Regions from separate parts of the Peribacillus sp. NPDC097295 genome, predicted to be linked through region 1. Evidence: riboswitches for the same ligand, from Rfam matches in the RefSeq annotation. Region 1 holds a riboswitch; each other region holds the start of a gene.
The links. Region 1 has a riboswitch for cobalamin ahead of ACIQXN_RS07365 (hypothetical protein). Riboswitches for the same ligand answer to the same signal wherever they lie in the genome.

Region 1 (6,179 bases):
CTCATCGGAATCTTTTCATCGGGCTTCACCGGCATTTCCAACAAGCCACTCGGCGAACGCTCGGTCTTTTTTTCCAAATTGCTCTCTCTAAGTCAGACCACGGGCTGTATCCCCTTTATTTTCGGTGAAAATGTCATCAATTGGGACCAAGAAACGATTAAAGGATATGTATACGAAAAAGAGAATTGGCAAATCAATGAATTCCCTTTCCCCAATGTCGTATATGATCGGCTACCGAACCGGTTGACGGAAAACCGGGACGGTCCAAAGGCAGTGAAACAAAAGTTCCAAAAGGAATATAAGATCCCCTGGTACAATCCCGGTTTCTTCAATAAATGGGATGTATATGAACGGTTGAATGCGGATGATCGGGCCCTGCCTTTCCTACCTGAAACTTATCCCTTTCAATCATTATCTGTCGTTGAGACGCTTCTCTCGCATTACCGTCAAGTCTATATTAAACCCATTCATGGTAGCCTTGGCTTAGGCATTCATCAAGTTCTTTACGATAAACATGAAGACGTCTATTATTGCCGATATAAAAACGAGGCACAGGAAAATAAACTACAAAAGTTCTCCACACTTGAAGCCATCCTTAAACATGTCTTTCACAATCGGCCACTTGAAAACCTGATTGTCCAGCAAGGCATCCCGTTAATCAAATCTTCTAACCGTCCAGTGGATTTCAGGGTCCATACGAACAAGGACAGCAACGGGGTATGGCAAGTAACGGCCATCGCCGCAAAAATTTCCGGGGCCGGTAGCGTGACGACCCATATTAAAAGCGGTGGAGTCATTAAAACGCTTGCGGAACTTTACGGAGATGACGAGGAAGCAAAAAAAGTCGAGGAAAAGTTATCAGAAGCTGCTTTGATATTAAGTGAGAGCATTGAGGAACATCTGGATGGCATCATTGGGGAAATCGGGTTCGACCTCGGTTTGGACAAAAAAGGGCAAGTATGGATGTTTGAAGCCAATTCGAAGCCCGGCCGTTCCATCTTCTCACACCCGAAGCTAAAGGAATTTGAACTTTTAACCAGGAAGCTAAGTCTCGATTATGCGATTTATCTCACCGAACAAACGATTACGCAATCAATCGGTATGCAGAAATGAATATTTTTTACGATGTTACTTCTGAAAAATGGAGCCATAACCAAGAAAATATCCATCTTTATGCCGGAGTGGCGAATGAGGAAATTGCTTTTAAGGAAGATCATCATCAACAGACACTCGTACCCATCACCCTGTTCCCGGGAAACCGGGTGCTTGTCGTCGGGATATTGACCTCCCTTGACCCAAAAAAGGAATCGGGTATTGGGGGAAACTTGACGCTTTTTCAAAACTTATCTCTCTATTTGTCGGATTATGGGATATTGGCCTATGTATTCACGAGTGAGTCCCTGCTTTCTGACCCCATGAAAGGCTTCCTGTTTTCTTCGGCAACAAGCTCGTGGAATGAAGTGACGGTTCCACTGCCCGATATCGTTTATAACCGCATTCCTAAAAGGGGGGGCGAAGCGTCACCAGGCTTTCAACAGCTCATCTCCTTTTTCAAAGGGCATCGTATTCATTTATTCAATCCCTGTTTTTTGGATAAATATTTGATGTACGAAGCATTGACGGAGGACGGATCTCTAGCCCGCCATCTTCCGTCGACAATTGACCTATCAGAACCAACGCAACTATCGGACTTTTTTCATTTTCACAAACATATTTACTTGAAACCATGCAAAGGTAGCCAAGGCAAGGGAATTTACACACTGCTCGAGAAACCGGATGGCACTCTTCAATTTTCAAGCCTGAAACATATTGAATCATATCCTGATTTCTCGGCATTTTGGGATACAAATAAAGCGTCACTCCTGAAAAGAGGGTACCTGGCCCAACGAGCGGTTATTCCCAAAAAACTGAATGGTCACCGATATGATTACCGGATCCTTGTCCATTATGAAAATGGGTTTTATAAAGTGACCGGCAAAGGTGTGAGGATGTCACAGACCCAGGAAATCACGACCCATACACCAAGGGGCGGGAAGCTCTTTCCTTATCAGCACCTGCAAACGAGGAAGTTGAATCGGAAGTTAGCGGATATAGCTCAAAGATGCGGAATCATCCTTTCAAGGAAGTTTGGATTTCTTGGGGAATTCTCCATCGACATCGGTGAAGATACTTCCGGAACTCTCTTCATTTATGAAGTGAATTCGAAGCCGATGCAATTTGACGAAGAAGAAATCGAAGCGAATCGCCTTTTGCATTTAAAAAACCTTTTCATTGAACTAACTTTTCCAAATCAAATAATAAAATAACCTCCATCCACCGTTTTCCATTATAATGAAATGAGAAACAGCTATATGGAGGTTATACATATGATTACACACTTTCAATGGAAGCCACTTCACAAGAATTTACCGGGATGGAAACTTACCTTTTACTTTAATAAGCTGGCGGTTCAAGCCCTCTATCATAAAGACGGATCCATCGAGTGGATCTCCAATCCGCCTGCAAAATCAGATGAAGAAAAGCTTAAGAGCATGATCCATGATTTAATGGTATACCACGTCTACGAATGACTTTCCATGCAGAATAAAAAGACCCTCTTTGGCAACAATATAAAAAAAGCCGAGGAGGGATTTCATTTGGATAAACAAAAGGTCACCTTTTTGAAGGATACCGAGTATGACGGCAAGGACTCCGTTTTCCTCGATGTCGATCGTTATATCAATGAAGGACTCGCAGGCGGTAATGTATATGAAGCTGCGGACACCCTGAACATCGAACATGCTCATGACTTTTATGATGAAACCAAACCAAATATAAATAAACCGTAAAATTTGGAGCTTCCCTTTTGGGTGGCTCTTTCTTACTCTTGAAGTCCGAACATTTCCAGATTAACTTGGTTATATGCTTTTTCAAGATTTTCTTCATATTCTTTCTTATTTATGCTCTCTGCTTGAACCTTAATTTCTTCAATCAACTTTGCACGGCAATCATATAAAGAAACCGTTTTTTCTGCCGAAAGATTACGCATGATTTGCGCTTTTAAATAGTCCGTAAAATGCTCAACTGTACCAAACACTCAAATGCCCCCCCTATAGATAGCTGTGTCCTGAAAAAAACCGATTGGCTAAACAGGATTTCCCTTAAATTGTCCTCATATGGACTTTTACAAAATAAAAAACAACTTCTCCATTAGAAGTTGTTAGAGTGCAAACGAAACATAACAAAGATGAACATGTCCTTTCCATTTAAAAAATGAAAGCATGTTCTTGCTAATTTTTCGCACTTAACACCCCCTATCCTCGTAGGTTTTTGATGTTGTGCTAAAAACAGGCAGGTCTCCTGGCTCATGATCATCGCTTTTCGAACCTTCCCATCTTTCATCACTAAAAGACAGTGGCCTTACTCGAATCGCTCTCATTTACAGTTGCGGGACAGCGCCGGATTTTAACCGTCTTCCCTTTTAAGCAGATAAACAAGACTCTATCTGCACCCGTTTCTAGGCGTATACTATTTTCCATTTAACTGTATCAAATTTTTACCCCGATTACAATGTGGCTCCTGTATTGCCCTTGTTACCGAATCCCTATCTATCGGGCTACCCCGAAGGCAACTCCTATCCCTTTAATATCGAGGTGATAATATGCTCCGAGTCCCATTCATGTCCAGATATCTCGATAAGCGGATATCGGTTCGGCAATACGCTTTGCTGAATTTCATGGACCTCCAAGCCCTGACCATGCAAAAGCAATATTTCTCCCTGCAGATTTTCCAAATAATCAAGCTTCTTTTTGAACATTTCCTTTCCATTCGGTACATACCCCGCGTGGCAGCAAAAAACCTCATGAAAATCATACTGAAGCAATCTTCTGATGGAATCGATGATCAACGGGACAGATTCTTCCCTTAATATGAGCTTCGTCTTCGGCGTAACATACAGGTCTCCCGAAAACAGCATGCCATTGCTATGATTCAGGTAGACCATATGGTCCCTTGCATGCCCTGGCGTAAAGATTGGCTCCCATGTTTGAGTGCGTGAATGGACTACGCTACCTAACGGCTCTGCCTTGAAAGCGTCTCTATTCCCCCAAAAGGCTCTGCGATAATCTGGATATTCAGCATCTTTCGCACATACATCAAGGGACATCGGATGAATATAGATTGGAACGTTCCTATGTCCCTGTATCCACGCTGCCCCTCCGGTGTGGTCCTCATGATAATGCGTCAACGCAACCAAATCGAAATCAGCGGATTCAAAGAATGGAAGCAATTCCTGCAACAGAATTTGGGCACCCGTATCGATTAGCAGGCCATCTGTTAAAAACATGTTCACACTCATCCCCGATTTGTTGCCCTCCGGTATTCCTTGGACGCAAACCACATCATTTATCGTTTTCATTTTCAGCATGACTTTCCACCCCTTTCAATAGTCCAATATCCTTTTTCTTTTATTTACCTTACAATAAATGTATTATCCCTTTATACTTTTTTCAAGCAATTATCATCTACTTCAGAAACATTTCCGAGAAGCACAACTATACAGGGCTTATGACGAAAAGGAGCATTCCAACTAAACACCTCTCCAATTTTACCGATATTTGTTATTTCCATAATTATTCTAAGATGGCAAAAACAATTGACATTACTGTATTTTATAAATAATATATATTATATTAAAAAAGTATAAATATACTAAAATAGTAATTTATTTATCAGTGACTGAAGTAAAAAGGGCCTGTAATCCAGGCAACTGCCACCAGGCAGGACAGATTTCTCCCTTCAGAATTGGTTGAATGATTAAGAAGAGTATTAAGTTTGCTGCCCTTTATTGAATGACGGAGGCAGTTTTTTATATTTAAGGACAATCATCATACAAATCAACATTAATAGACTTTCACACCCTGTTCACAAACAATAGAATTCTTCAACTCAACTTGGACTTACCACACACATTCAGGAGGAATTTCTAATGAAAAAAATCACTTGTTTATTATCCATATGTGCCTTATCCCTTGGACTGTCTGCTTGTGGAAATGAGGAACCTGGAATAAAAAAACCGGAAAGCAAAAAAGAAGTGAAAATCGGGGCAACGACTGGTCCTAATGCGGACATGGCTATAGAAGCCATTCAACCGGGTCTTGAAGACCTTGGCTACAAAGTGGACATTGTTGAATACAGTGATTGTATCCAGCCAAATAAAGCACTTGCCAATGGCACGATCGATGCCAATCTCTTTCAGCACAAAGTATATATGGACAACTTCGCTCAAGCACATGCTTTAGAACTTTCTGATCTCATTATCGTACCGTCAGCACCCATGGGCATTTACTCGAAAGAATTCAAGTCCTTAGCAACCATTACAGATGAGGCGACCATTGCCATTCCCGATGACCCGGCAAACCTTGCCCGTGCTCTTAATCTCTTATTAGATGAGGAGCTGATTGAAGTGGATCCAGAGGCTGACCCGTTAACAATTTCAGAAAAGGATATTACAAAGAATCCGAAGAACATTGTATTCAAACCTCTGGAATTGACACATTTACCTCGTGCGACAGACAGCGTCGACCTATCGGTGATTCCTGGTAACTTTGCGATTGCGGCTAAAATGGGCCTTCAAAATGCTCTTGTTTTAGAAGACTTGCCAGATACATACCAAAATGTCGTTGCTGTAAATACAGAGGATATAGACGCTCAATTTGCAAAAGATATCCAATCAGTGGTTAAAGGCGCCGAATTCGAAAAAGTGATTGAAAGCAAGTTTCCAAGTTTCGAAAAGCCTGAGTGGATGAGATAAGACAGATAGGATAAGGCCTGCTCCAATTTTTGGTGCAGGCCTTATCCTTTTTTAAATTCCTTGTAATGATATCAATGAACACAACCATCGTTTTCTTTCCCGCTTTATTCTTTTTGGATATAATGGAATGGAAAGAAGGTGAAAATGGTGTTAAATAAGCTTAAACATAGATTTCCGAACTCCCTTTCCAATAAAAAAGATGCACAAGACATCACGGAATATTTCTGGTTTGAAGACCAATTCGGGGACACACTGGGCATCCCCCGCTCAGAAATTTCGGCCGATGAAATTCGTTTGCTTTCGTTACTCTTTGATTCTCCAACACTCCAAAGACCAGACACCTCGAAAACTTACACCACCTGGAATGATTTTTTATTAGGAAGCATTG
Region 2 (6,179 bases), on a different contig from region 1:
GCTGAAAGTATGAAAAATAAGGGCTTTTTATACATGAATAATCAATAGGAAAAGATAAATCGAAGAGGGTGATCGTTTGTATTTCTTGTTGAATATCCTAGGGGTTTTGGTTGTCATGGGGATTATATACCTGTGCTCGCCAAATAGGAAAAATGTTAAATGGAAAATCATTCTTACCTTGTTGGTCATTGAGTTGCTTATTACCTGGTTCATGTTATCGACCACAATCGGAACATGGGTCATTAAGCAGATTGCTACTTTCTTCACCTGGTTGATTGCTTGTGCAAATGAAGGGATTTCTTTCGTATTCCCTTCTGTTATGGCCAATGAACAAGTGGATTTCTTTTTCAGTGCCTTAATGCCAATCATCTTTATCATTACGTTTTTTGATATTCTCTCGTATTTCGGCATCCTGACTTGGATTATAGATAAAGTCGGTTGGCTTATTTCAAAAGTGTCGGGTTTACCGAAACTGGAAAGCTTCTTTTCTATCCAGATGATGTTTCTCGGAAACACTGAAGCTCTCGCCGTAATACGGATGCAACTTGTTTCTTTAAAAGACCAACGTTTGCTTACATTCGGAATTATGAGTATGAGTAGTATAAGTGGTTCCATCATCGGTGCGTATTTATCCATGGTACCGGCAGAGTTTGTGTTCGTAGCCATTCCCTTAAACTGTTTAAATGCCTTGCTGATTGCCAATATGTTGAATCCCGTTACTGTCAGTAAAGAGGACGATGTCGTGTATATCCCAACAAAAGAGGAACGTAAAGACTTCTTTTCAACGATTTCAAACAGTATGCTGGTTGGAGTCAAAATGGTCATCGTCATCATGGCCATGGTAATCGGGTATGTCGCGTTGACTGCCAGTCTGAATGGTATATTAGGACTTGCAGTAGATGGGTTGACGATACAGAAGATTTTCTCGGTTATTTTTAGTCCATTCGCTTTCTTGTTTGGATTAAACTGGGAAGATACGATGTATGTTGCTCAATTAATGGGTATCAAGCTCGCCACCAATGAATTCGTGGCCCTGCTGGATTTGAAGAATCAGATAAGCGGTATGGCACCACATACAGTCGCTGTTGCAGTGACGTACCTCACTTCATTTGCAAATTTCAGTACGGTCGGCATGATTTATGGAACATTCAATTCCATTCTTGACGAGGAAAGATCAAGCATCATCGGAAGGAATGTTTGGAAGCTTTTGCTTAGTGGAATGGCAGTCTCCATGCTCAGTGCCATGATTGTTGGCTTGTTTGTTTGGTAACGATATGGGTATAAAACTGTTTTACTAGAAAACGTAAATATAATGATATTGAGACGTAAAACAAGAGGCTGTCCCAAAAAGGGTAGTTAAGCTTAAATTAAATAAATAAAGAGAGGCAGATATGTTGATTTAACAACACTTCTGCCTCTTCAATTTTGCGTTATTTTACTCAAAAAAGGGACTTATGAGACAGCCTCTTGTTTGTCCAATAGAAGTGAAATAATCGTAGCATTAGCGTATATCAAAAGGGTACAAATGATTTAAGGTGTCCATCCAGCATTTTTCAGAGCATGAGATAAAACGCTAAAATAAATATTTAAAATGCAGAATTTTCTGATTAAACAACATATTTTACTACTTTAATACAAAATATTTCTAAAATGCATGGAAAGACCTATTTGGAATTTAAATATTAAATTGTAAATATTTAAAATATTTGGTATATTTAAGTAGAAAATTAAATATGTTAATTATTTGGTGCGAATAAAATGATTCACTTTATTTGCTTAAAAGGGAAATCGGTTTGATTCCGATGCTGTCCCGCAACTGTATTTGGGAGCGATTCGAAAAATACCACTGATTCTATGCTTATAGAAACGGGAAGGTTCGAAAAGTGATGATCATAAGCCAGGAGACCTGCCGAATAATCATGCATCAATTACCTACGAGGATAGGAGGTGTTAATTGCGGATTACTTGGCATGAATAATTACTGTGAATTATCATGTTTATTTAGGTAACGATTCGTTAATTAACAACTTCCAATGGAAGTTGTTTTTTTATGACCCAATTTTATCTAAGGACAGTTAGGCTATTCCTGATGGGTGAAAAGAGATTTAAAAGTATGTATCAATCATCGAGGTAAAATGTTACCGCTTTCAATTAAGAGTTAATTTGGATAGGAGGAGTAAAAATGTCGATACAAGAAAACTACTCACCTGGGCTGGATGGAATTATAGCGTCAGAAACGAGACTCTCATTCCTTGATACGGTTCAAAGTGAAATTGTAATCGCAGGATACGATTTAATTAAATTGGCTGATCATGCAGAATATTTAGATATTGTGAATCTGTTACTAAATGATAATCTTCCAACCTCAGAGGAAAAAGCGTACCTAGAGAATAAATTGAAGGAAGAATATGAAATACCGACTGATATTTTAAAGATTTTTAAACTATTACCAGAGAAAACACATCCTATGGACGCGTTAAGAACAGGGATTTCCGCATTAGCCGGCTATGAACAGCAGCTTGATGATCGTTCAACTACGGCCAATAAAGAACGCGCTTACAAACTATTGGCGAAAGTTCCCAATATTGTGGCAAATAGTTATAGAGTGTTGAATAAGCAAGAGGTTGTTCTTCCAAATAAACTTTTATCATACAGTGCAAATTTCTATTACATGATTACTGGTAAAGTGCCAACAGAACTGGAAGAAAAGGTTTTCGACCAATCTTTATTATTGTATAGCGAACATGAAATGCCAAATTCTACGTTTACAGCTCGGGTAATTGCTTCTACACAATCCGATTTGTATGGTGCGTTAACAGGAGCTGTTGCTTCGTTGAAAGGCAATTTACATGGTGGAGCAAATGAAGCGGTCATGTACATGCTTTTAGAAGCTGGAACAGTTGAAAAGTTCGAACAGTTGCTTGGAAAGAAATTAGCAAATAAAGAAAAGATAATGGGCTTTGGTCATCGTGTCTATATGAAGAAGATGGATCCAAGAGCGCTTATCATGAAAAAAGCGTTAAAACAACTTTGCGACAATAAAGGAGATGATCTCCTTTATAGAATGTGCGAAGCTGGTGAAGATGTCATGGTAAGAGAGAAAGGTCTTTACCCGAATTTAGATTATTATGCGGCACCTGTCTATTACATGCTAGGTCTACCAATTGAAATCTATACACCGATTTTCTTTAGTGCTAGAACAGTAGGATTATGCGCTCATGTGGTTGAACAACATGCAAACAACCGACTTTTTAGGCCGCGTGTAAATTATATAGGCGAGCGTCGTAACCACACTATTTTAACCAATTAAAAAAATGTAAGTTATCAGCTCGCCGAATGGTCGTTCTGACCAACGACCATTTCTAATAATAAATGACTTTGTATAGAAAGGGAATGAAAAAATGTTAAAGGTGAATGGAATTAATCAGACGGATGTATTATTAGAGACAATTGCAGATTATGTGTTAGATAAAGAGATTACTAGTACAGAGGCGTACGAGACTGCCCGTTATGTGTTACTTGATACAATTGGCTGCGGAATTTTAGCGCTTCAATATCCAGAATGCACCAAATTATTAGGACCGGTCGTCCCAGGGACAGTAGTACCAAATGGCACACGTGTTCCAGGTACTTCATATGTACTGGATCCAGTCAAAGGAGCATTTAATATTGGCTGTATGATTCGATGGTTGGACTATAACGATACGTGGTTAGCTGCCGAATGGGGACATCCATCTGATAATTTAGGAGGTATTCTTGCAACAGCGGATTATTTAAGCCAAGTGAATATTGCGGAGGGAAGACAAGCACTAACTGTGCAGGATGTTCTTGAAATGATGATTAAAGCACATGAAATTCAGGGTGTATTAGCATTAGAAAATAGTTTGAATCGAGTGGGGCTTGATCATGTTTTATTCGTAAAAGTAGCGACGACGGCTGTTGTTACAAAAGCTCTTGGAGGTACTAGAGAAGAGATTATTCATGCCATATCCAATGCATGGATTGATAACTCCAGTCTCCGTACATATCGTCATGCACCAAATACAGGGTCTCGTAAATCATGGGCTGCTGGGGATGCAACAAGCCGGGGTGTTCATTTAGCCTTAATGGCTGTTAAAGGAGAAATGGGATATCCGACAGCTCTTTCAGCACCAGGATGGGGCTTTCAAGATGTTTTGTTCAATAAACAAGAACTGAAGCTTGCTCGTTCATTAGATTCGTATGTAATGGAGAATGTGTTATTCAAGGTATCCTTCCCAGCTGAATTTCATGCGCAAACAGCTGCCGAGTGTGCAGTGGAATTGCACGATGAAGTTAAAAACCGTTTGAATGAAATAGAAAAGATCACCATCACAACACATGAATCAGCTATTCGTATCATCGATAAAACAGGACCATTAAACAATCCTGCGGACCGTGATCATTGTATTCAATATATCACTGCTGTTGGTTTAATTTATGGAAATATTACGGCAGACCATTACGAAGACGAAGCGGCCAGAGATATAAGAATTGATCAGCTGAGGGATAAAATGGTGGTAGTGGAAAATAAACAATATACTACGGATTACCTTGATCCGAACAAGCGCTCAATCGCTAATGCTGTACAAATCCATTATCGAGATGGAACGGTTTCGGAACTTGTGGAATGTGAATATCCTCTTGGTCATCGTTTTAGAAGAGAAGAAGCGTTTCCAAAGGTTATTAAGAAATTCACTGATAACATTAGTACCCATTATTCACAAAAACAACAAAAGAAAATTCAAGAAGCATGTTTAAACCAAAAGGTATTATCCAATTTAAAAGTAAACGAATTTGTGAATTTATTTTTAATCTAAGGGGGGCTTATCAGTGGCTTGGATAGTAAATAAACAATCATCACAGGAAGAACTGGCAGAACGTTTCTTGCAATTAATACAAGCATCAGGCATTTTACAAATTCCAGGTACGCATGATGCAATGGCAGGGCTCATAGCTAAGGAATCAGGCTTCCATGCCCTATATTTATCTGGGGCCGCTTATACAGCGAGCCGAGGTTTACCCGATTTAGGTATTGTATCTTCTGGAGAAGTGGCGGAACGTGCAAGAGATATTGTCCGTGCTACAGATTTGCCGATACTAGTGGATATCGATACAGGATTTGGTGGGGTGCTGAATGTGGCCCGTACGGCTAGAGAAATGCAAGAAGTAGGAATAGCAGCCGTCCAAATAGAAGACCAAGACCTCCCGAAGAAATGTGGTCATTTAAATGGTAAAAAGCTTGTATCTACAGAAGAGATGCAGCAAAAAATCAAGGCAATTAAACAGGTTGCACCTTCACTCATTATCGTGGCGCGGACGGATGCACGGGCAGTAGAAGGAGTCGAAGCTGCCATTGAAAGAGTGCATGCCTATGTCGAAGCTGGAGCGGACGCCATATTTCCGGAAGCACTGCAATCAGAAGAAGAGTTCCGACACTTTGCCCAACGAATTGATGTGCCATTGTTGGCCAATATGACCGAATTTGGGAAAACGCCATATTATACAGCAGAAGAATTTTATGACATGGGTTACCAGATGGTGATTTATCCTGTATCTTCTCTTCGTGTAGCGGCAAAAGCCTATGAGCGAGTGTTTGAACAAATCAAGAATCAGGGCACACAAAAGGAATCCTTGTCAGATATGCAAACTCGTAGCGAGTTATATGAGACAATTGCTTATCATGATTTTGAAGGCTTAGATAAAGATATCGCTAAAACGGTTTTAACTAAAGAACAATAGATAAAAGATGCTAATGGGGCTGTCCCGAAAGGGGTAATTTAGCCCGAATTGATTAAAAGTGAAGAGGCAGAAATGTTGATTTAACTACATTTCTGCCTCTTCACTTTTGCGTTATTTTGTTTAATAAGGTCTTATGAGACAGCTCCTTACTTTTTTAACAGGAGACTTTTACAAGGGTTTGCAGTTTAATTCCAAACCTTTTTTAAAAGGCAATTTTCGTAAGTGTTGTTAAAGGGGTATTTTTTTGGGTGATATGATTTTTTAGGATGCCTTTCAACTAAAAGAATGGGCTAGTGAAAATAGTCAGAAGTGAAAAGGAGAGAGTGAAAATGAGTTTAGCAAGTTATATCGGGTGTAATGTAGAGATACCACTTAGTGATGAGGATTGAGATAAATTAATTATAATTGGCAATTGTTTC
Region 3 (6,179 bases), on a different contig from region 1:
TTCCGAAGTGATCGTCGAAGATCAAGAAGGCAAAGCAATCATTTACATCGACCGAAAAACGACAGGCGGAACAATTGTAGCAGGTGCGGGAACTGATTTGTACCGCTTTGGAATCAGGGAAAATAGTTCGCGCGTTCTACCTAAACAAATTTTGAACTGGATGCGCCAAGAGTATGAAGCAAACAAGGGGGAAACAAAGTAATGAAAGTTGCAATTTTAGATAACGGTTATAGTTTTCACCATCGTTTCTTTCAAATGGACGAGTTTGCCTATATGTATGATGATATTCTTCAAATTCGTCAGCTCCATACATATGATTTAAGTCAATATGACACGCTAATTGTTAACGATCGGATGTCCCTTATGCTCTTAAAGCGTTACCAACCCTATTTCGTTAAATTCCTTCAGGAGGGAAAACGTCTTGTCGTATTCGGTGAAGTGCTTGATAATTGGCTTCCAGGAATAGATTGGGAGGAATCCGAAGTGAATTTCAGTTGGTGGGTAAAGGAGCATGGAGATTTGCCTTTAATAGCTGATAACACAGATCACCCTCTATACCAGCATGTATCTTTATCAGATATGAAATGGCACTATCACGGTACGTTCAAAGTTCCTGAAGGGGCAAAATCACTTGTGAATACTCCTGACGGTCGCTCGATCATTTATACGGATGATGTTTCTTATAAAGGGGAATTGATCATTACTACCCTTGATCCAATATTCCATATTGGGCTTGGATTCATTGACCAATCCAAACCATTTTTACATGGCATGGCTAAGTGGCTTAGAGAAGAATAAGGAGGAAGTATCATGAAGAACAAATGGGCAATGTTAGCGGCAACCACTGCGATGGCCGCTTTGATTACAGGATGTGGGAACTCTGAGGATGATACAAAAGGCGATACTTCGGAAAAACAGACGACAGCAGAGGAAAAAGTCATTCAAGATCAGCTCGGCCGTGATGTAACGGTTCCAGCTGATGTGGAACGCATCGTGGTCGGTGGCATCCTCCCGTATTTCTCTACTTGGTATGTAGCGACGAACTCGACTAAGGAAGTAGTCGGATTACATCCTAATGCGTATAATGCTGCAGAAAATTCCATTCTTGCTGAGATGTCACCCGACATTTTAAAAGCGGATACATCCTTCATTCAAAATGGTGAAGTGAATGTGGAAGAGTTGATGAAAGTAAATCCACAGCTTTACTTTGAAAAAGCACAGGACCAAAAAACCATCGATAAATTAGAGGATGCGGGCGTTTCCGTTGTAGCACTCAACCCAATCGATGCAGCAGCGGCCGAACCATTAGCCACCTTTAATAGTTGGTTGAAATTGACCGGAGAAATCACGGGCACGACCGAAAGAGCGGACAAGTTCATGGAAAATGGAAAAGCTGTACAAGCTGAACTAAATAAGAAATTGGATGGCATAAAAGAAAAAGACAAGCCAAGAGCCTTGATCCTGCATCAGCACAGCGATAAGAATATCATCGTCGGCGGCAATAATTTCTTCAGTAGCCAATGGCTTAAAGCTACTGGGGCTTACGATATTGCCGCGAAAGAAGTTACAGGAATGAAAGAAGTGAACATGGAACAAATCTACAAATGGAACCCGGACATCATCTATATTACGAACTTCACGACAACACAGCCTGAAGATCTACTCGACAATAAGGTGAACGGGCAAGACTGGAGTCAGGTGAGTGCAGTCCAAAAAGGGAAGGTATATAAGATTCCGCTTGGTATTTATAGATGGTTCCCACCAAATGGTGATGCGCCCCTCATGTTAAAATGGATGGCACAGAAAAATTACCCAGAGCTATTTGATTATGATATTAAAGAAGAAATCACGGAGTATTATGCGGATTTCTACAATTATGATGTAACAAAAGAGCAAGTTGAGAAGATTCTTCACCCATCTTCAAATGCCGCTAAACAGTAAAGTAGGGATAGTACATGAAAAAATGGAAAATGATTTTCTTCTGGCTCTTGCCCATAGGGATGGTTCTTCTGTCTTTAAGCATAGGGCGCTACGGGATGGATGTCGGGACTCAAATTAAAATATTGCTTTCAACCGTGTTTCCAATTGAACCAACATGGACACAGATGGAAGAAACAGTGGTCCTTCAAATTCGCCTGCCGCGTATTTTATTGGCCCTGTTAATCGGTGCCGGCCTATCCATTGCAGGGGCCTCTTTCCAAGGGATGTTCGGTAATCCCTTGGTCAGTCCTGATATCCTAGGAGTGTCTGCAGGTGCTGGATTCGGTGCTTCTCTTGGGATCTTATTGATGGGACATGGCTTCGCATCACAAGTCTTGGCACTTGGCTGTGGTTTAGCTGCCATCGTTTTCACGTTCATAATCAGCGGCAAAAAAGATTCACCGGTCTTCATGCTTGTTTTGGCTGGGGTTGTCACCTCCGCCCTTTTCCAAGCGTTGATATCGTTAATTAAGTTTGTCGCCGACCCTGAGGAAAAACTTCCAGCAATCACCTATTGGTTAATGGGGAGCCTTGGTACTGCGACATACAAGGATTTATATGTCGGTGGCCCGATCATCCTTGTCGGCATCTTGATTTTGTATTCACTACGCTGGAGAATCAATTTACTGACCTTACCTGAGGATGAAGCAAAATCGCTAGGTATCCCGGTTACTAGATTGAAGTGGACGGTCATTCTTGGTGCGACGTTAATTACCGCTTCATCTGTAGCGATAGCCGGTATCATCGGCTGGGTAGGATTGATTATCCCTCATGTGGCAAGAATGCTCGTCGGGAACAACAATCAACTTGTATTACCGGTATCCCTATCGATTGGTGGCGCCTATTTACTCCTGATCGATAATCTGGCTCGTTCTGTAACCGCTACGGAAATTCCGCTATCGATATTGACAGCCATTATCGGCGCACCATTCTTTGCGATTCTACTTAGAAAGACAGGAGGTGGGTGGTCATGAAAATCGAGGTGCAGGGAGGGAATTTTTTCTATGCTAAAAAAAGAGAGAAAGCTCCTTTCCTTTACCAGACCGACATTGACTTTTCGTTGAATGACGGAGAGATCATGGCGATTCTTGGTCCGAACGGTGCGGGTAAAACCACGATGCTGAAGTGCATCACCGGCCTTCTGGATTGGAAAAAAGGTCAAACGCTCATCGACGGAAAACCGCTTACTGCGTTATCACGCAAAACGATCTGGAAACGAATCGGTTATGTTCCTCAGGCACATAAAATGGTTTTCGGGTTTACTTTGGAAGAGCTTGTCATTATGGGAAGGGCGCCTTATATCAGTACGCTATCCCAGCCTTCTGCAAAGGATCGGGAGGCTGCCATCGCTGCTCTTGAAATGGTTGGCATTGCTCACCTTGCCAAAAAGTCCTGTAATTCCGTCAGTGGTGGGGAACTGCAACTGGCCTTGATTGCTCGGACGCTTGTGTCGGAGCCGGATGTATTGATTCTTGATGAACCGGAGTCGCATCTTGATATTCAAAAACAAATCGTGATTTTACAGACACTAAAGCGGTTATCGAAAGAGAAGAACATTTCTTGTATCATCAACACGCATTATCCGAACCACGCATTCTACTTGGCTGACCATGTTTTAATGACTGCAAAGGAAAAGCGTGTGGTGTATGGCGAAGTCCGCGAAGTGATGACGGAAGCCCGGATGAAGGAGTATTTCGGAATCGAAATGAAGAAAATCATTTACGAGGAAGAAGATGACTTTTTGATCGAAACGATGGTGCCGAAAGATCTAGGTCTTTTACGTGATCAAAGTACTTGTCGTTTTAATAACTTTTAATCGCAAAAGAAGGCAGCCAAACTGATTGGTTGCCTTCTTTTGCGTTCGAGAGTTACAGAATGTTAATGAATGCGATTTGAAAGTAATCTGAAATATCATATAATACGGTTTCAGAAATAGTGTATAATGAGAGGCAGTGAAATGATATACCTATGAACGATTTGGTGTCTGAAAAGACTTGAAAGGGAAGTTGGTGAAATACCAACGCGGTCGCGCCACTGTAAATGGGAGTAAACGGACGAATGCCACTGTATGAACGAACGTATGGGAAGGCGCCGTTAACAATGACCATGAGCCAGGAGACCTGCCAAAATTCGTACACCAGTTACCTACGCGGATAGGGAGGTGTGTGGCAGAGCTATGCGTCCGTATGTTTAATGCCATACAAGCATCTTCCGTTTTGATGGGGGATGCTTTTTTGTATGCCTTGGAAAATTACAAACCATATGTAGAGAGTTAATTGATTGACCTTTGCTTTTAAAACGATAAAGAAACGCAATTATGATGGGGGTTTTAAAATGAGGAAGATATATAGTTTCATCCTTGTGGTTGGATTGACGATCAGTATGCTGATTGGCTGCAACGATACATCTAAGGAAGGAACAAAAGAGAAGCAGTCGACAAATCAAGCTGAAAATCAAAGCTTCCCACTTACTTTACAAGATGCAGTTGGTGAAAAGGTCGCCATCGAGCAGAAGCCGGAAAAAATCATTTCATTAATCCCGAGTAATACCGAAGCGGTCTTCGCCCTTGGGTTAGGGGAGAAACTTATTGGAGTTTCCGAGAATGATAATTACCCGGAAGAAACGAAAGACATCCAAAAAGTTGGCGGAATGGAAATAGACACCGAGATGATTGTATCCTTACAGCCGGATATCGTTCTTGCTCACGAGAGTGCTCATAATTCCAAAGAAGGTATCCAGCAGCTTAAGGATGCTGGAATTCCGGTACTTACCGTAAACGATGCTCAAAGTTTTAAAGATGTATATACGTCTTTGGAGATGATTGGGAAGGCAACGGGGGAACTTGATAAAGCAAAGGAAATCGTTGCGACGATGCAGAACAAGCTAGAAAAGATCAAAGTAAAAGCCAAGGCCATAAAGGATGAGGAAAGAAAAAGCGTGTTAGTGGAAGTTTCACCGTCACCAGAAATTTATACGACGGGGAAAAACACTTTCATGGACGAAATGCTGGGCATCATCTCAGCGGATAATGTATCGGGAGAATTGGATGGATGGGTAAAACTTGATGAAGAGTCATTGATTGCGGCCAATCCGGATGTCATCATTACAACCTATGGGTATTACACAGGAAACCCAGTCAAAGAAGTCACGGGACGAAGTGGATGGGAAGACATCAAGGCAGTTAAGAATGGAGAGGTCTTCGATGTTCATTCGGATCTTGTCACTCGATCCGGTCCAAGGCTTATAGAGGGAGTAGAGGAACTTGCCAAATCAGTCTATCCGAACGTATTTGACAACTAAACGGGCAATGGCCTATATATTTGCTCTATCGTTTTTGATTATCTCGATGGTAATTGGGATCTCGATAGGCTCGGTATCAGTACCGGTACCGATGCTCTTACAAATCATCGGCACAGAAGTTCTTCATTTGCCCATTGCCGTAGAACCAGATGAGACCTTGACGAATATCGTGATGAACATACGCCTGCCGAGGGTGTTGCTTGCAGGTTTGGTTGGAGCATCGCTTGCAATTGCAGGGGCAGCGTTTCAAGGGTTGCTCCGGAATCCACTGGCTGATCCCTACACATTGGGAATCTCCTCAGGCGCTTCTCTTGGTGCCGTGTTAACGTTGTTCTTAAATATTTCATTGCCGTTTTTTGGCCTCTATACATTGCCTACATTAAGCGTTCTATTTTCATTGATTACGATTTTTTGCGTACTGACCTTCGCCAGAAAAATGGATCGATCGATGAAGGTGGAAACGATTATTTTAACCGGTATCATTTTCAGCTCGTTTCTAAGTGCCTTCATCTCGTTGATGATTGCATTGACGGGTGAGGAATTAAGGCAAATCATCAGCTGGCTGATGGGAAGCGTCTCTATGCGCGGTTGGAATTATATTGCGATTATATTGCCATTTTTCATCGTCGGTTCGCTGATTTTGATGATGAACACCCACGAACTGAATGCGATGACATTTGGGGAAGAGCGTGCGAGGCACTTAGGCGTGAATGTCCAACGGAGAAAAATGCTGATCCTGGTAGCCGGTTCGATACTGACTGGGGCGGCCGTTGCCGTTTCAGGGACGATTGGCTTTGTAGGGTTGGTCATCCCTCATTTGGTCCGCCGGATTTGGGGTCCTGACCATAAGCACCTTCTGCCGTTATCAATGATTGTGGGAAGCGGCTTTTTAATATTGG
Region 4 (6,179 bases), on a different contig from region 1:
ATCTTTCCGGAGGCACAATCGCCCCTCTCCCCTCGCTACCGTCACCGGACACGATGATGAGGGCATCTACGTCTTCGTATTTCTTATAATTCCACTCCGATAAGGTATCGAGCTGCTCCTTAACATTCCCTCTAAGGAGATGACTGGTGATTTCATCATCTTCGAGTTCCGCATAAGGATAGGCACCCATTCTATAGGCTTCATCAATCAGTTCCTTCATTAGAGCTTTTGCGGCTACAGGTCCACGGATCAAGACCCTCTCTTTCGCCTGCAATCTCAATGAATGATGAATCAGCCGCTCCGCAAGTTTGGTCAGTCGCTCATCCTTCATTAGCCTGTACCTTATTTTTCTAAGTCGCGAAGAGTTTCTAACGCTTCTTCGACGTGGCCCTTCACTTTGACTTTACGCCATTCTTTCACGATCTTCCCTTCCTTATCAATCAGGAAAGTCGAACGCTCGATGCCCATGTATTCCTTACCGAAGTTCTTTTTCAATTTCCATACGCCGTATAATTCAGCAACTTCCTGCTTTTCATCCGCAAGCAACAGGAAAGGCAGCCCATGTTTTTCAATGAATTTTTCATGTCGCGCTGCCGGATCCGGGCTAATCCCGATGATGACAGCATCGAGCTCTTCGAATTGCTCATTATGGTCACGGAAATCACACGCTTCCGTTGTACAACCGGGTGTCATGTCTTTTGGGTAAAAATATAATACAACGTGTTTACCACTGAATTGTGATAGGGAAACTTGTTCTCCGTTGTTTGCTGGCAGTTGAAAATCAGGTGCTTTTTCTCCAATGTTAAGTGTCATTCTAACCCCTCCATTTCTTTCATTATGGTAAGCGTACCCAATAATCGAAAGAAACACAACTTTCATTTCTTCTTGTTCTTTTCCTTCTGCTCGAAATCGATTACGGCCCTTATCACAAAGGCGGCCGGAAGCGTGTAGCCAATGAATGCTTGGATTGTCGCGATCATCCGGCCAATCCCGATTGGCGAGATATCCCCGTATCCAACCGAGAACATTGTCATCGCACTAAAATAGAAGGATGTCTTCAGCTGCTCAGAAAAGGTCCCATCCAACCGATTGCCCATATCAAGAATCACCGAATGATTCTGAAGCTCGTATAATAAATAAATCAGTGCAAAACCAACTAATAATGTCGCATATAAATTGCCGAGCCAGAGCATATCTTCAAGAGAAAACTTCTTTGCCTCCGACTCAGAAAGAAATAAGGTCCGAATGCTCATCACCATGCAAAAGATAATCCCCACAATCAAAATATAAAAGGTCATCCCTACGCCTCATTTCAAAACAGCCCACTCCCCCTATACATACTCTTAAACGAGTCAATATATGCTCGGTTTAGGGGGGCAGACCCTATTTCCCAAACACTTCAGATCGAAAAATACGTAGATGCAGCAGGCGTTTTGACGATATGCGGTGGGGGTCAGACCCCATTTCCCGACTTTTTCCTTGTTGACCCATACAATTGGGGTATGCTAAGATGGGTTAAATTTTTATAATATTTTATATTATTAGAATTTACTATCTGTTTTTTATATGGACGAGTTTTTTTGAATTTAATATGTGGAGATAGGTTCCTAATTTTTTAGGATGAAAAGGGAAGTCCGGTGTAATTCCGGCGCGGTCCCGCCACTGTAATGGGAATGTTAGGGCTATGTTTGTTGCCACTGATCTTTATGATTGGGAAGGCTTTAGCCGCTAAGTTAGATTCCTTGAGCCAGGAGACCTGCCTATTTCGACAACACTGTTTTAACCTACGGGAGATAGGGAAGTGTTAGGGACCTTATAAGGATAAGGGGTATTTTCGTGCCCCTTTATTTTAAGCATTTCTAACTTTCTCTTTTGACGGTTAGGGGTGCTTTTTTTGTTGATATTTCATTAAAAGGAGATGGATGTGTTGAAAAGTAGTAATATAGGGTACCCACGAATCGGTGAGGATCGTGAATGGAAACGTACATTAGAGGCATATTGGGCTGGAACATTAAACGAAACGGAATTCACGTCGCAATTGGAAGCGATCCGTTTAGGCAATTTGCAGAAACAAAAGGATCAAGGCATCAATATCATCCCGGTCAACGACTTTACGTTATATGATCAAATGCTCGATATGTCCGTCATGTTCGGCCTGGTGCCTGAGCGATATTCGGCTTATAAAGGTGGCAGTGTCCCCCTTTCCGTTTATTATTCAATGGCCCGTGGGAACAAGGATGAAGTCGCTTCCGAAATGACGAAATGGTTCAATACAAATTATCACTATATCGTTCCAGAGTTAAAACAGTCTCAGCTTACGTTGACAGAAAACAAGCCGCTTGCCGCTTACCGCGAAGCCAAGGAAAAACTAGGAATCGATACGAAACCGGTTATAGTCGGACCTTACACATTCATTTCTTTGTCAAAAGGCTATGATAAAAAAGATCTTCCGGCCATCATCCTGAGCTTGTTGCCTTTATACACAAAAATTTTGCGAGAGCTGGAACAAGAAGGCGTGAAGTGGGTGCAGATCGATGAACCTTCCCTTGTTTCTTCCCTTTCCAAAGACGAAATGAAAACTGTTACATACCTGTATGAAAAATTGAATGAAGCTGCACCCAACTTGAACATCATGCTGCAAACATACTTTGATGCTGTAGAGCACTACCAAGAAGTGATCGACTTGCCCGTTCAAGGAATTGGCCTTGATTTGGTCCATGACAAAGGAAAAAATCTCAGCAATCTTCAAACAGTCGGTTTCCCGCAAGATAAAATACTTGGGGCCGGTGTGATTGACGGGAAAAATATTTGGCTTTCTGACTTGACGAAAAAAATCGAGTTGGTCGGGTCCATTACGAAACACGTAGCCGAAGATCGAATTTGGCTTCAACCTTCCTGCTCCCTGCTACATGTTCCAGTGACGGTTCGAAACGAGACAGAACTAGCTAGCGATGTGAAAGAAGCCCTTGCCTTTGCTGATGAGAAACTAGAAGAAATCACGCTTTTGGTCAGAGGGAACAACGAAGGTCTAGAATCAATCGAAGAAAAGGTGGCGGCAAACAAAGCTGCATGGCAGACCTTAAAGAATTCAAAGGCCAGAAACCATAAAGACGTGCAATCCGCTGTTGAACAGTCGAAGCTGCAAACCCATGGCCGTACCCTGCCATTTAAACAGCGCTATCAAAAACAACAGGAGTATTTCAACCTGCCTTTCCTTCCAACCACTACAATTGGAAGCTTTCCGCAGACCGCGGAAGTTAAACAGGCCCGCGGGAAATTCAAACGCGGTGAATGGACATCTGATCAATATGAAGCATTCGTGAACGAGGAGATTGGCAGATGGATTGATATCCAGGAAGAAATCGGCTTGGATGTCCTTGTGCACGGGGAGTTCGAACGAACGGATATGGTCGAGTTCTTCGGTCATAAGCTGGGTGGATTCGTCTTTCTTGAAAAAGGATGGGTTCAGTCTTATGGCTCCCGCTGTGTAAAGCCTCCCGTGATCTATGGCGATGTCCATTTCATCGATCCGATGACGGTCAAAGAAAGTGTGTATGCACAAGCCTTGACTAAAAAAACGGTGAAGGGAATGCTGACCGGTCCCGTTACGATTCTGAACTGGTCGTTCGTCCGTGACGATATTTCACGGGAAAATATCTGCTATCAATTGGCATTGGCCTTGAAACAAGAAGTAGAGGCATTGGAATCAGCAGGGATCAAAATGATCCAAGTCGATGAACCAGCCCTGCGTGAAGGCCTTCCATTGAAAAAAAGCGACCGTGATGAATACTTAAACTGGGCGGTCCATTCATTTTTGATTTCCACTTCGAGCGTCGAAGACACAACACAAATTCACACTCATATGTGCTATTGTGATTTCAACAGCTTCATGGATGTCATCTCTTCCCTGGACGCTGATGTGATTTCCATCGAAACTTCTCGAAGCCATGGGGAGCTCGCTTCCGCTTTCGAGGAAAAAACATATGAAAAAGGAATCGGTCTTGGTGTGTATGACATTCATAGCCCTCGCGTTCCTGCAGTGGAAGAAATGGTCGATATGATTGAACGCGGTATCAAGGTGCTGGATAAAGATCAATTTTGGATCAATCCTGACTGTGGCCTGAAAACAAGGGCTGTTCCTGAAACCGTTGCTTCTCTGAAAAATATGGTTGAAGCTGCAACAATAGTCCGGAATAAGCTATTGGTCCCATAGGAAAATGACTGATCCTATAACGACGATTCCTATTCAGCAGTCACGGACTTTTTTAACGGATCTTGTTTTTCCACTCGATACGAACCATCACAATACCATCTTTGGCGGTAAAGTGATGGCATACGTGGATAAGATCGCCTGTATTGCTGCGATGCGCCACTGCCGGAAACCGGTCGTGACCGCCTCAAGCGACTCCTTTGACTTTCTGGCCCCCATTAAGACGGGGGATGCGATTAACTTGGAAGCCTATGTTACCTGTGCCCATCGGACATCGATGGAGGTTTTCGTAAAAGTGGAACGGGCGAACCTATTGACTGGTGAAAAACAACTTACCGCCCGTGCCTTTTTAACGATGCTTGCTATAGACGAAGATGGAAAGCCCGTACCGGTTCCACAGGTTTATCCGGAAACAGAAGAAGAAAAACGGCAGTACGTCCAAGCACAAGTTAGATATTTCGAAAGAAAAAACAAACGCATATAAGCAAAAAATCCCCTCAACAAAATTGTTGAAGGGATTTTTTTAGTTTCCTGCTCCGCGGTACCTTTTCACACCCTGATTCCAAATGAAGATCGAGATCATGAAAAAGACGACCCCTATGACAGGTGTGGCAAATGCATAGGCATACCACTCTTCTTTTCTAAGAAAATAGGAAGCCGGATACACACCGACAAAGGCAAATGGCAACACCCATGTCAGAACGAAACGGATAACCTTGTTATAGATATCAACCGGGTAGCGGCCGTAGTTCCCGATGTTATACATCATCGGCATGATGGACGTTTTGGCATCAGACCAGAACCCGATGCTTGCAATCGCCACGAAAATGGCTGCATACGCCAATGCACCACCAATCGCAAACAACACAAAGAGAATCGGGTCGTACCAAGCAAGCTCCAAGCTTAACGAAGCACCGGAATAAAAGATGATAATCAATCCGGTCACTACTCCAAATAACGATTCAAGCTCTATCCGTTCTAAGATGACTTGAAAAAGGCTGTGAATGGGCCTGGTCAAAATCCGGTCCATCTCCCCTTTGACGATATAGCGTTCGTTGAAATCCCAGATGTTGAAAAAGGATGAAAAGAGCGCAAACGGAATCAGGAAAAAACCGTATATGAAAATGATTTCATCCCGGCTCCATCCACTCAGAAATTCCGTATGCCCGAAGACCACTAAGATGAAGACCAGATTCACGACTTGGTTCAACAAATCAGAAAGAATCTCGATGAAGAAATCAGCGCGGTATTGCAATCTCGTTTTCATATACTGACTCACATATTGTAAAAACATCGATACATAAAACATCCCATCAACCTCCTTGAATAATCAGCTGTTTTTTTGCGACTATCCATAATACCTGGATGGGGATGACGAGAATGATGACCCAGATCAATTGCTGTAAAAGAGCCATGCCGATTTCTCCCGCACCATACCCATTCGTGAAAATCATGCTAGGAACATAGCTGATTCCTTGGAATGGCAGGAATTTCATGATATCTTGTGCCCAGAGCGGATAGAAAGAAATGGGCAGCAGTAACCCCGAAAACAAATCGACAATGACCCGTTTTGCCCGTATCAGCCCAGCATTGTTATATAAAAAGAATGTAGTGATTCCCGTTAATAAGTTAATTTGTGTATTGATGATAAAGCTGAATAACAGGGAAATACCGAAAAGCCCCCATGTCGCAGGTTCGTTGGGTAAATGGATAGGAAAGATAATGGCGACGAGCAACATACCTGGAATGGAGAAGAAAAAGAAACGGAAAATCCCCTCACCAAGTCCTTGCATCGTTTTCATGCCTAAATAATTATAAGGACGTATCATCTCTATCGCGACCTTGCCATCCTTGATCTCTGTGGCAATCTCACGGTCAATATTGTTGAAATAGAAGGCGCGCGCCATCCAGGCAACCGCAACATAGGTTGTCATCTGCATGCCCGATAGCCCTTCTATTGAACTCTTCT

Region 2: linked by a shared signal. The riboswitch ahead of mmgD (citrate synthase) and the one ahead of ACIQXN_RS07365 (hypothetical protein) in region 1 are both predicted to bind cobalamin.
Region 3: linked by a shared signal. The riboswitch ahead of ACIQXN_RS03875 (ABC transporter substrate-binding protein) and the one ahead of ACIQXN_RS07365 (hypothetical protein) in region 1 are both predicted to bind cobalamin.
Region 4: linked by a shared signal. The riboswitch ahead of metE (5-methyltetrahydropteroyltriglutamate--homocysteine S-methyltransferase) and the one ahead of ACIQXN_RS07365 (hypothetical protein) in region 1 are both predicted to bind cobalamin.

Annotation. Positions count from the first base shown of each region.
Region 1 is NZ_JBIWCW010000003.1:214,717-220,895, reverse strand. It holds gene ACIQXN_RS07385 (YheC/YheD family endospore coat-associated protein) at 1-1,113, shown strand, start outside; gene ACIQXN_RS07380 (YheC/YheD family endospore coat-associated protein) at 1,110-2,306, shown strand; gene ACIQXN_RS07375 (YheE family protein) at 2,367-2,570, shown strand; gene ACIQXN_RS07370 (hypothetical protein) at 2,637-2,828, shown strand; gene ACIQXN_RS07365 (hypothetical protein) at 2,861-3,076, opposite strand; cobalamin riboswitch at 3,313-3,509, opposite strand; gene ACIQXN_RS07360 (MBL fold metallo-hydrolase) at 3,614-4,405, opposite strand; gene ACIQXN_RS07355 (MetQ/NlpA family ABC transporter substrate-binding protein) at 4,967-5,791, shown strand; gene ACIQXN_RS07350 (PucR family transcriptional regulator) at 5,939-6,179, shown strand, end outside.
Region 2 is NZ_JBIWCW010000006.1:57,793-63,971, reverse strand. It holds gene ACIQXN_RS12430 (NupC/NupG family nucleoside CNT transporter) at 77-1,270, shown strand; cobalamin riboswitch at 1,729-1,928, shown strand; gene mmgD (citrate synthase) at 2,183-3,310, shown strand; gene prpD (2-methylcitrate dehydratase) at 3,402-4,838, shown strand; gene prpB (methylisocitrate lyase) at 4,852-5,760, shown strand; partial or broken gene ACIQXN_RS12410 (hypothetical protein) at 6,159-6,179, shown strand, end outside.
Region 3 is NZ_JBIWCW010000002.1:126,877-133,055, forward strand. It holds gene ACIQXN_RS03850 (hypothetical protein) at 1-202, shown strand, start outside; gene ACIQXN_RS03855 (hypothetical protein) at 202-798, shown strand; gene ACIQXN_RS03860 (ABC transporter substrate-binding protein) at 811-1,941, shown strand; gene ACIQXN_RS03865 (FecCD family ABC transporter permease) at 1,956-2,954, shown strand; gene ACIQXN_RS03870 (ABC transporter ATP-binding protein) at 2,951-3,796, shown strand; cobalamin riboswitch at 3,942-4,122, shown strand; gene ACIQXN_RS03875 (ABC transporter substrate-binding protein) at 4,315-5,280, shown strand; gene ACIQXN_RS03880 (FecCD family ABC transporter permease) at 5,288-6,179, shown strand, end outside.
Region 4 is NZ_JBIWCW010000005.1:4,222-10,400, forward strand. It holds gene ACIQXN_RS10770 (aminopeptidase) at 1-331, opposite strand, end outside; gene bcp (thioredoxin-dependent thiol peroxidase) at 343-813, opposite strand; gene ACIQXN_RS10780 (potassium channel family protein) at 876-1,298, opposite strand; cobalamin riboswitch at 1,585-1,778, shown strand; gene metE (5-methyltetrahydropteroyltriglutamate--homocysteine S-methyltransferase) at 1,919-4,213, shown strand; gene ACIQXN_RS10790 (acyl-CoA thioesterase) at 4,218-4,694, shown strand; gene ACIQXN_RS10795 (ABC transporter permease) at 4,734-5,519, opposite strand; gene ACIQXN_RS10800 (ABC transporter permease) at 5,524-6,179, opposite strand, start outside.